One region of the Fusibacter sp. A1 genome, then DNA from elsewhere that is predicted to be linked to it. Evidence: a T-box and tRNA genes for the amino acid it is inferred to sense, from the RefSeq annotation. Region 1 holds a T-box; the other holds one or more tRNA genes.
The links. A T-box is a leader RNA that pairs with one kind of tRNA and senses whether it is charged. The one in region 1 lies ahead of DWB64_RS10475 (valine--tRNA ligase), so its partner is inferred to be a tRNA-Val.
Positions count from the first base shown of each region.

Region 2: it has a tRNA-Val gene. The T-box ahead of DWB64_RS10475 (valine--tRNA ligase) is inferred to sense a tRNA for this amino acid. The anticodon was not compared.

Region 1 covers NZ_QQWI01000006.1:244,226-250,131, reverse strand. Annotated here, with positions in the region: gene DWB64_RS10480 (NADH:flavin oxidoreductase) at 1-1,046, shown strand, start outside; T-box leader at 1,393-1,626, shown strand; gene DWB64_RS10475 (valine--tRNA ligase) at 1,694-4,066, shown strand; gene DWB64_RS10470 (metallophosphoesterase family protein) at 4,181-5,365, shown strand; gene DWB64_RS10465 (DNA glycosylase AlkZ-like family protein) at 5,491-5,906, opposite strand, start outside.
Region 2 covers NZ_QQWI01000012.1:4,435-10,340, forward strand. Annotated here, with positions in the region: gene hisS (histidine--tRNA ligase) at 1-1,197, opposite strand, end outside; tRNA gene DWB64_RS15575 (tRNA-Asn) at 1,699-1,773, shown strand; tRNA gene DWB64_RS15580 (tRNA-Met) at 1,780-1,855, shown strand; tRNA gene DWB64_RS15585 (tRNA-Glu) at 1,861-1,935, shown strand; tRNA gene DWB64_RS15590 (tRNA-Val) at 1,977-2,052, shown strand; tRNA gene DWB64_RS15595 (tRNA-Asp) at 2,183-2,259, shown strand; tRNA gene DWB64_RS15600 (tRNA-Thr) at 2,368-2,443, shown strand; tRNA gene DWB64_RS15605 (tRNA-Gly) at 2,448-2,522, shown strand; tRNA gene DWB64_RS15610 (tRNA-Lys) at 2,528-2,603, shown strand; tRNA gene DWB64_RS15615 (tRNA-Gly) at 2,646-2,720, shown strand; tRNA gene DWB64_RS15620 (tRNA-Cys) at 2,725-2,798, shown strand; gene DWB64_RS15625 (helix-turn-helix domain-containing protein) at 2,934-3,473, shown strand; gene potA (spermidine/putrescine ABC transporter ATP-binding protein) at 3,480-4,520, shown strand; gene DWB64_RS15635 (ABC transporter permease) at 4,517-5,341, shown strand; gene DWB64_RS15640 (ABC transporter permease) at 5,335-5,906, shown strand, end outside.

The sequences.
Region 1 (5,906 bases):
GTTTAGACCAAAGCATAAGAGTCAATAAGATAGAAGTGAAGAACAGGATTTTGATGCCGCCTTTGGTATGTTTCAACTGGGCGGACGATAAGGGATTTGAAACGCATGATAGGGCATCGCACTACGGACTAAGGGCCAAGGGCGGCGCAGGTGTGATCGTGATAGAGGCGACTGCCATTTTAAAGTCGGGGCGTCTTTGCGACACCGAACTTGGGCTGTGGGACGATGCGCATATCCCGCAGTTTATCAAGATGGCTGATGCATGCCGTGAAAATAAATCGCTAAGCCTTGTACAGCTGGTCCATGCAGGCGATAAATCGGTAGGACCTATGGTTTATGGAGCATCACCCCTGAAAACAGATGCCAAAGAGTGTCTTGAGATGACACTTGAGCAGATCAATGAAGTGAAAGAAGCCTTTGTAAAGGCTGCCGTAAGGGCTAAAACCGCAGGACTTGACGGCGTGGAGATCCATGGAGCGCACGGATACCTGCTTAGCCAGTTCGCATCGAGCAAATCAAATAAAAGAACAGATGGCTACGGGGGCACACTCGAGAACAGGATGCGCCTTGGCATTGAAATCGTAAAGGCGGTAAGGGAAGCGACCGGTCCTGATTTTGTGGTAGGTTACAGATACGGAGTGAACGATCCTTCCTTCGAAGAGGACATTATCTTTGTGAAGGAGCTCGAAAGGGCAGGCGTTGATCTTTTGAATGTCTCGTCTGGGATAGTCTATGGCGATGTCGAAGTTCCAGCGGATTTCGAATTTTCACAGATCACCTATATGGGTTCAGTCATTAAAAGGCACACGGATATACCGGTAGCATGTGTGTTCGGCATCAGGTACCCTGAACAAGCGGAAAAGCTGGTCAAAGAGGGTCACTGCGATTTTGTCGCCCTAGGAAGAGCGATACTGGCAGATCCCAACTGGGGAATCAAAGCCATAGCGGGCGAGAGTGTGAATGTCTGCTACCACTGCAAGCCAAGATGTAAATATGGAACGAACGGAAACGAATGTCCATGGAGATTGAAAGAGTTAAAAAGGTAGAAGGGTAAGGGAGTTTAGTTGATTGAGTTTTGAGAGGGTTGTACTTCGCTGCGCTCAGGTTATACTTTCGTGCTGCGCACTCAGGCTGTACGGCGCTGACGCTTGGGTTGTACGTGGCCTTCGACCACGGCTAATACAGCTCTTGCGTGGCCAAAGGCCACAACAATCCGAGCAAAGCGAGTACAGCCTGAGCGCAAGCGAAGTAAAGCCCTGAGTGCGAAGCACAAAGGTAAAACCCGAGCAAAGCGAGGTAAAGCCCTCGTCCCCCTCTTTTTTTTTCAAAAAACTCTTCACCCCTCCCTGTTGACTTATTTGAATATTAGATCTATAATGAGTCCAATATAAAATTTGAGCAATGACGAGAAGGAGTACAGGCACACCCGATGCCTAGAGAGAAGATGGACGGTGAAAATCTTCGTGAAGGGTGTCTCGAAGTAGTCTCTGAGCTTTGGCCCGAAAAGTAAAGTAGGCGCCAACGGATTCCGCCGTTATCTGGATAATGTATCGAGGATTTCTCTGTACATGATGAGATAAGAGTTTACTCTTAATTTAGGTGGTACCGCGAACAGTCGCCCTAAGCATATATGCTTAGGGCGTTTTTTATTGGCATGATAGGATAGCTGATGTTTGAAGACAAGGAGAGTAGAATGGAAAAACGTTATGATTTTAAAAGCAAAGACAAAAAAATTCAGGACCTGTGGAAGGACGCAAACCTTTACGCCTATGACAAAACTTCATATAAGCCGGTCTTCAGTATCGACACGCCACCACCCACAGTAAGCGGTTCGCTCCACATCGGCCATATCTTTTCGTATACCCAGGCCGAGATCATCGCAAGATACAAACGCATAAGGGGGTACAATCTTTTTTATCCCTTCGGTTTTGACGACAACGGCTTACCCACAGAGAGGCTTGTGGAACGTGAACAGAAGATAAGGGCCAAGGATCTGTCAAGGGAAGCCTTCAGCGCGCTCTGCCTGAAAACCACTGAAAAATACGAAGCTGAATTCAAATCACTCTGGCAGTCCCTCGGGTTTTCTGTAGATTGGTCACTTGAGTACCAGACCATAAGCGAATCCACCCAGCGGATCGCACAGCGATCCTTGATCGAACTGATCGAGGAGGGCAAGGCCTACACGAAAGAATCGCCGGTACTCTGGTGCACGACCTGCCAGACATCGATCGCCCAGGCTGAGATCGGATCGGATGAGAAGGACACGGACTTTATCCAAATTAGATTCGACACACAAAACGACCCCATAACTATCGCAACCACCAGACCTGAAATGCTCTATGGCTGTGTCGCCATTTTCGCCCACCCGGACGATTCCAGATACTCGCACTTGATCGGAACAATGGCGACGGTTCCGATCTACGGGCATGAGGTTGCGATTCTGGCGGATGACCAGGCTGAAATGGATAAGGGCACAGGGCTTGTGATGTGCTGTACATTCGGGGATGTAACGGATCTTACCTGGTATGAAAAACACGAGCTGCCCTACAGAGAAACAATCACGGCTGACGGCTTGATGAGCTCGAACATACCGGATATCGGCGGATTAAGTGTAAAGGATGCAAGAACCGCAATCATCGGTAGGCTTCAAAAAAACGGATACCTGCTTAAGAGTGAGCAACTACACCATAGTTATCAGACCCATGAGCGGTGCGGCAGTGCGATTGAAATACTGCCCTCTAAGCAGTGGTACATCTCACTGATGCCTCACAAGCAGGCATTTCTTGATGCGGCAGATCAGATCAACTGGCATCCCTACTACATGAAATCACGGTACATCCACTGGGTAGAAAACTTAAAGTGGGACTGGTGCATTTCGCGTCAGCGGTATTTCGGCGTTCCTTTTCCGGTTTGGTACTGCGACGCCTGCGGTGCGATAAAGCTTGCCAAGATGGATGCGCTGCCTGTCAATCCACTGTCGACATCACCTGAGAGCGCGTGTTCCTGCGGCCATCGCAGCTTTAGCGCCGAATCGGCCGTCATGGATACCTGGATGACCTCGTCGATGACTCCTATGATCAATAAGAAATGGCAGGAACCCGACGAGAGAACAGAACTTAAAGGACCCATGAGCATGAGGGCCCAGGCGCATGAAATCATAAGGACATGGGCGTTTTACTCCATTGCCAAGAGCATCTTCCACACAGGTGAGATTCCCTGGAAGGACATCATGATCAGCGGATTCGTACTGGCGAAAAAAGGCGAGAAGATCAGCAAATCAAAGAGCAACAGCACGATGACCCCAGAGGCCCTGATCAAGGATCATGCCGCCGATGCCATCAGGTACTGGACTGCCGGCAACAAGCTTGGCACAGACACCTTCTTTGATACGGCTGAACTTGAAACCGCCAAGCGGCTGATGAACAAACTGTGGAACGCATCTAAGTTTTCACTGATGCACTTGCGGGATTATCAAAGGGATGCCTCAATAGAGCTTCTGCCTATCGACCGCTGGATTTTAGAACGGGCGAGAAAGACAACACGTGACATGGCCGATGCGCTTGACCGTTACGAGATGGGAACAGCAAGACAGCTGATCGACGATTTTTTCTGGAACGACTACTGCGACGACTATATCGAACTGGTCAAGGAACGCCTTTATCAGCCCGAAAAACATGGTGAACGTGAAAGAAAATCGGCCCAAAGAGCGGTTTACGAGACCCTTCTCATACTACTGAAGTGCTACGGCATCTACATGCCCCATATCACTGAAGAAATCTATCAGTCCTTTTATACAAGCCATGAGGAAAAGTCCATGCTCCATGAGCATGAATGGGAGATTGAAAGCTCTTTTTCGTCTTCGCTGTTCATGTTTGGCGATGCGGTGAAGGCGGCCCTATCTGAGTCCAGAAAGTATAAGTCGGAACATGGGTTATCCATGAAGGACACGATGCCTAAGCTTACGATTGCCCTTAAACCTGAGTTTGAAGACCTGTTGGACTCGGTTTCATCCGACCTGAAAGCGTGCACACAGGCAATTGAAATCGAGTATCTGCAGCTTTCCTAAACAAGCCTTAAGCCTCAAATCATCATCTGGTATATCAGCGTTGTATCCCCATAAAACATGGCGGATGCAACGCTTTTATGCTATATTGGGCTATGAGAGGTTTAGGAGGATTATATGGGATATATTTCAAAACTAGAAAATTTAAAATCTGATGTTGCAAAAAGGAATCCTGAATTGACAGAGCGAAAGCTTCTTGAAATGGCGGACTGGATTGACCACCGTTGGTCGGTTATCGGGGATGTCTTTCAGGATGATTTGAGCAGTATCATACATGATCAGCAGGACCTGATGGCTTTTGTGATGAAGATTCATAGAAATGAACAGTCACTGAGTCTATCTAAGTTGCTGAAGCAGCATAATCAGTTTCCACCGGTACTAAAACTGCAAACTCATGTCGCCAGAGCCCACCGCATCTATATCATGCCGGATGTGGAGGATACGATCGAAACGGTAATGATCGGTGATATCCATTCCGATCCGATCAGCTGCAAAGCGATATTGAAAGCATGCGACTTTTTCAAGAAAGTCGCCGACAGGACTCCGATCCGATTGATTTTTATGGGGGATTACGTCGACCGTGGAAAGGCGCATCTTGAGATGATGGACTGGATTTTCGCGCTTAAATATGTGTTTCCTGAGCATGTCTACCTCTTAAGAGGGAATCATGATGGCGGATACATCGAGAATAACGGGACGGTGAAGACACCTTATCGAATTCCAGACCATGAGAATCCGAACGATTATTTTCCTCCCTTTATCAGGTCGCTTGAAAAAGAGAATCCAAGTATCCTGTCTCCGATACTTTCTGACTATCTTGCATTCTTTGAAAGTCTGGCGACCATTGCGGTTTTCAAGAAAAATGAGAAGGTTTATATGGCTTGCCATGCGGGTATTGCAAGGCCTCTGCTTGAAAAGGAACATTGGTTCGATTATATCGATTCACTCTCAAAACTGACTGATGTGTCAATTCTTGATCATGTCGACAGATCGATCGTACAGAACATCTACTGGAGCGACCCTAGAGAAGGTGATATCGAACTAAACTGGGACTCAGGACGCTTCAAGTACAATAGGGAACACTTTGAAGCCTATAGCGCTTATTTGGGGATCGATGTCTTGTTTAGAGGACATGAGGCGGAAAAGGAAGGCGTTAAGGAATTTTTTGGCGGTCGCGTGATCACTGTTTTTTCTAGCGGTGATTCAATGAACTATGGTAAGAACGTCACAACCGCCTATTTGGGAATCACACCGAAAATAGCGCTTGTCACCCATCAAGGTGTTACTTATAAGCAGCTATGACATCAAAAATCGATTAAAATCATTTTGTGTGATAAGCGCTTACCACGCGTGAAGGCTTTTGCCAGCAAATTCAATATTCTATAAAAAAAGAGGCGATCATTTTTTTATGATTGCCTCTTTGCTTTTTAATGCTCTTTTTCGATGACAAAATCCTTTGCACCCAGATAAGTCGAAAACCGTCTTAAAGCATTTTTTCTATGGTTGAGCAAATTCTTGGTAACTTTTATGCCAGGTTCCCACCACCAGTGTTTGATCACCAACAAGTCGCCCTGCCTGTAGTGCTCGGGTTCGAATCTTGCGACAAAGGTATCGCCCATTAGCACTGGAAGAACATAGTAGCCGAACTCTCTTTTGATGACAGGGGTATACACTTCCCACCGGTATTTAAAATTGAAAAGATCCTCGATGAGGTCCCTGTCCCACATCAAGTTGTCAAGTGGTGCGATAAACTTGAAGATGGGTTGAGGTGGATCGTTAAGCTGTGAGATCAAATCGGTCAAAGAAGTCAGCATATAGAAGGGCTCTTTAAATCCTTCGATGG
Region 2 (5,906 bases), on a different contig from region 1:
GGTGAAGGCGTCAAAACCTTGCTCGGCCAGACGTTCTATCTGCTTACCGAATTTTTTCTTTTTCGCGAAAACAGAGACTACCGAATAGGTTTCTCTTAATTCGATAGATGTTTTGATCACGTCTTTCAAGGAGTCACGCGTGTCATAAAAAAGTGCTAGGCGCGTACCTGTAGGGATATCACGTTTTTCTTCTCTTAAAATATCGATAATTCGCTCGTAGCCGATAGAAAACCCGCAGGCCGGCACATCGATTCCGCTAAGCTTGCCGATCATTTCATCGTAACGACCACCACCGCCGACTGCATAACCAAGTGAGCCGTAAAATACTTCGAATATGGTACTTGTATAGTATCCCATGCCTCTGACGAGTGAATAGTCGAATACGATCTTGTAGTTTGCAGCTACTGATTCAATAACTTCGATAATTTCATTGATGTTCTCAAAGCCCTCTGCAGAAAGTTCCTTTGCTGCTGTGAGGCCCTCTGTTGCAAGTTTGTCGCTGAGCTGCATGAGTGAAGTGATTTTATCCTCTCCATATCCTTTTTCGCTCAACTCTTCTAGGATACCGTCCTGACCGATTTTATCAAGTTTATCGAGTGTGATCGCTACATCTTGAAATTCTTCTGGAGCGAATCCTGCTGCAGCGGTCAATCCTTTTAAGATTCTTCTGTCATTGATCTTAATGGTTAGTTCATTCAGTCCAAGCTTTGTGAGCGCGCTGCCGACTGTGTTGATCAGTTCTATTTCTGTCAGGTTTGTAGCATCGCCGATGACATCCACATCACACTGGATAAAGTTTCTGTATCGGCCCTTCTGAGGACGTTCAGCTCTAAACACGTTGCCTATTTGAATTGCTTTGAATATAGGTGGCAACTCATTTCGGTTATTGGCATAAAAACGACTGAGCGGTAGCGTAAGGTCGAATCTTAAGCCGAGATCGGTAAGTGCTGATTCTGATTCTGGGATTTGATTCAACTTCAACTTGTCGCCACGTTTTAAGATCTTAAATATCAACTTAGTGTTATCGCCACCGTCGCTGTTTTCCAAATTGCTTAAATTCTCGATTTGTGAAGTTTCGATTTCCGTGAATCCGTTTCTCGCATACTCCTCACGAATCACTTTCATCACGTATTCCCTTAAAGCCTTGTCTTTAGGTAAAAAATCTCTCATACCTTTTGGGGGTAAGTTACTAGCCATGTCAGCCTCCATATCGTTTTTAATTGAAGTTTAAATAAAAAAACCTGTCATCACTGACAGGTAGAAGTTCAAATCCCATCAGTGCACAGCAATAAGCGCTGCACTGACGTGCAAACGCGAATTAATGATGATGGACAAATATTAGGTTTTCAATGTCAATTTTTAATAATAGCATTAGAATCACCTCTGATTAGTTTGAGTATATCGCAAACGAGAACGTATGTCAAAGTTTGAGATAAAAAAAATCGGCATGAGACGGTTATGAATTTTGTGCTGATACAAGAAATAAACGGTTGAAAAGTAAGTTGAAAAATCAAAAAAAAATTAGAATGACAAGGATGTGTTTGTGCTATATAATGTAGAAAAAAATAGGCAGGATTGTGCGTCAATTCAGAGTATTTCATCTTTTAAAAAACAAACTTTTTTTTGAAAAAAACTATTGACGTAAGTTGCTGTGTGTTATAAGATGTATTTGTTGCCGAAACAGGCAGCAAGCAAGATTCCAAGGTAGCTCAACGGTGGAGCAACCGGCTGTTAACCGGTAGGCTGTGGGTTCGAGTCCCACCCTTGGAGCCAATATAACGCGGGATGGAGCAGTTGGTAGCTCGTTGGGCTCATAACCCAAAGGTCACAGGTTCGAATCCTGTTCCCGCAACCATTCAAGGCCCCTTGGTCAAGCGGTCAAGACACCGCCCTTTCACGGCGGTAACAGGGGTTCGATTCCCCTAGGGGTCACCACAACAATTCTTGGTTGATGATTACATCGGCTGAGGATTCATGGGAGCATAGCTCAGCTGGGAGAGCGCTTGCCTTACAAGCAAGATGTCATAGGTTCGATCCCTATTGTTCCCACCATCTCAATTTTTTATTGCAGACGGTAGGTTTTACGAAGTAAATACCGAGAGTCGAGGCAATAAAAAATGGTCGTTGCACAGCAACGAGAGTACATTACTGTATTTCGCACCTAGTGCGAAATTCAATAAGCGGTCCGGTAGTTCAGCTGGTTAGAACGCCAGCCTGTCACGCTGGAGGTCGAGGGTTCGAATCCCTTCCGGATCGCCAATTAATTTTATTTTGCAGACGGTAGGTTTTACGAAGTAAATACCGAAAGTCGAGGCAAAATAAAATGGTCATCGCACAGCGATGAAATTACCTTTATGTATTCAACATGCCGATGTAGCTCAATTGGTAGAGCAATTGACTTGTAATCAATAGGTCGCGGGTTCGAGTCCCATCATCGGCTCCATTTTGCGGAAGTGGCTCAGTGGTAGAGCATCGCCTTGCCAAGGCGAGGGTCGCGAGTTCAAATCTCGTCTTCCGCTCCAATTATGGTCCATTAGCTCAGTCGGTAGAGCATCTGACTTTTAATCAGGGTGTCCCGCGTTCGAGTCGCGGATGGATCACCAATTTCATTAAGTGTAAAAATCGTGTTACGATTTTTACATTCTGCGGAAGTGGCTCAGTGGTAGAGCATCGCCTTGCCAAGGCGAGGGTCGAGGGTTCAAATCCCTTCTTCCGCTCCAAGATGGCGGCATAGCCAAGTGGTAAGGCAGAGGACTGCAAATCCTTTATCCCCAGTTCAAATCTGGGTGCCGCCTCCATCAAGAAAAACTCAATCAATCGATTGAGTTTTTTTTATGTTCTCTACAAAGTTTAGTGCTACTAAACCTTGCGTTTACATTTGTGTTGTTTTATAATACTAAACATGGAGTTTGTTTATACAAAGGAGTGTTAATTTGAATATCGGGAATAAGATCAAAAGACTTAGGTTAGAGAACAATTTGACACAAGAGGAACTGGCTTCAAGATGTGACCTATCGAAAGGATTCATTTCGCTGATGGAACGTGATCTGACTTCGCCTTCCATTGCTACGCTTGTTGATATCCTAGATACGTTAGGTACTAATCTGAATGAGTTTTTCAGCGAAGAGCATGATGAGAAAATCGTATTCGGACCAGAGGATATCTTTACGACGCAAAATGAAGAACTGGGACATCAGGTTTCATGGTTGATCAGTAATTCTCAGAAAAACGATATGGAGCCGATTTTAATCGAACTTGATCCGATGGGGGTATACACCGACGAGGAGTCTCATGAAGGAGAAGAGTTCGGTTATTGTTTGACGGGTCAAATTGAAGTGCAGCTGGGTAAAAAAACATATCGAATCAAAAAGGGTGAAAGTTTCTATTATCGCTCGAATATATGGCACCGCATCTCTAATCCTTACAAACGGCCTGCGACTGTTTTGATGATTAGTACACCACCGAGTTTTTAGGAGAGTATGATGAGCAGGATAATTGAGACAAGTAAGCTTACAAAAGTATACGGTGAAGACACAGTTGTGAATGACTTGGACGTATGGATTAATGAAAATCAGTTTTTAACCCTATTGGGACCAAGCGGATGTGGTAAAACAACTACCTTGAGAATGATCGGTGGTTTTGAAAAACCTACTTCTGGAGAAATACGCTTTGATGGGAAAAGATTAAATGACATACCGCCATATGAAAGACAGATTAACACTGTTTTTCAGAAGTATGCTCTATTTCCACATCTGAACGTTTATGAAAACATCGCATTCGGTCTTAGGATAAAAAAGATTTCTGAGAGCGAAATCAGAAATCGTGTACACAGGATGCTTGAGCTCGTAAACCTGGCAGGATATGAAAAACGAAGAATCAATGCGCTAAGTGGAGGCCAACAGCAGAGAATTGCCATTGCAAGGGCACTGGTCAACGAGCCTAAGGTCCTTTTGCTTGACGAACCGCTTGGAGCGCTTGATTTAAAGCTTAGAAAAGAAATGCAGCATGAGCTTAAGGCAATGCAGCAAGAGGTAGGGATCACATTTATCTATGTCACCCATGACCAGGAAGAAGCGCTGACGATGTCGGATAAGATCATCATCATGAACCATGGGGTCATTCAGCAGATCGGGTCTCCGACAGATATCTACAACGAGCCTGAAAATGCGTTTGTAGCTGATTTTATAGGAGAGTCGAACATTATCTCAGGGGTGATGATCGACGACTATAAAGTGGCTTTTCTGGGGCATGAGTTCATCTGCGTAGATAAGGATTTTACGAAAAATGAGAACGTTGAAATTGTGATACGACCGGAAGATATCACCTTGAACGATCCAAATGGTGGAGTGAACGGTATTGTGTCTTCTGTGGTTTTCAAAGGTGTTCATTATGAGATGCTGATTGAGTCGAGCGGATTCGAGTGGCTTGTCCATTCCACAAGGATGAGGTCAAAAGGAGAAATGGTTTCGTTGAATTTCGGTCCTGAAGACATTCATGTCATGGAAAAGGTGAGCTTATGATGAAAAGATACAGTAGTGCCCCTTATTTAGTATGGAGCGCGCTATTTATCATTATTCCACTATTGATGATTCTTTTCTTGGCTTTTACCAAAACAACGGAAGCGGGATACGCTTTTTCTTTGGAAAGTGTCTTTCGACTGTTTGATCCCTTGGTGATGCGTATCGGTATCCGGTCGTTTGTTATGGCGCTTGTGGCCACAGCCCTGTGTCTGGTACTTGGTTATCCAGTCGCCTATATGTTGACGAAACTGCCTGCAAGGGTTGAGAAGTGGCTCGTGGTCCTACTTGTGCTCCCCATGTGGATGAATTTTTTATTAAGAACGTATGCGATTCAGTATTTACTTGGACCAACAGGTCTTGTGAATCAAGTGATGATGTCAATGGACCTTCCTACGCTTAATCTGCTATTCAATGAAGGCGCGGTCCTATTCGGCATGGTTTACAATTACATTCCATTCATGATTCTGCCTATCTATACGGTCATCAGTAAAATGGACAACAAGCTTATAGAGGCTGCGGAAGACTTAGGTGCTACGGGTCGACGTGTTTTTACCCATATCATTTTGCCTTTGTCGCTCCCAGGTGTGTTTTCGGGGATTACGATGACGTTTATGCCGGCAGTGAGTACCTTTGTAATATCTGCGCTGCTGGGTGGCGGCAAGTATGATCTGATCGGTAACTTAATTGAACGCCAGTTTACCCTTAGCTACGACTGGCACTTCGGGTCTGCGCTATCTATGGTACTGATGATTATCATACTGCTGCTGATGACAGTGCTTGGCCGGTTTGAAGGGGAAAGCGAAGGTGGCGGATTATGGTAAGGAAGATTTTTGACGGGGTTTTCGACTTTTTTGATAAGCCCCTGATGCAGCGGAGTTATCTTGCGCTGATCTATGCGGTCTTGTATGCTCCGATACTTATTCTGATGGTGTTCTCCTTCAATGAAGGAAAGCGCGGAGGAAAGTGGCAAGGTTTCACCTTTAAGTGGTATGGTGAACTCTTCAATGACAGCCAGATCATGAAGGCGTTATACTATACGTTAACGATCGCACTTATCGCTTCGATTGTTGCAACTTTAATAGGCACACTGGCTGCATATGGGATTCACAGGTATAAGAAGAAATGGGCTAAGAAATCAATTTTGGCGGTCAATAATATTCCGATTTTGAATCCGGATATCGTCACCGGTGTCGCCTTGATGGTCTGGTTCGCTTTTTTATTCAATGCTATTTTTGGTATCCGTAATGGATTTTTGACGCTTTTGATAGCGCATATCACATTTTGTATTCCCTATGTGGTGCTTTCTGTTTTACCTAAACTGAAGCAGATGCCAAAAGACACTGTCGAGGCAGCCATGGACTTAGGTGCAAAACCATCTCAAGCGTT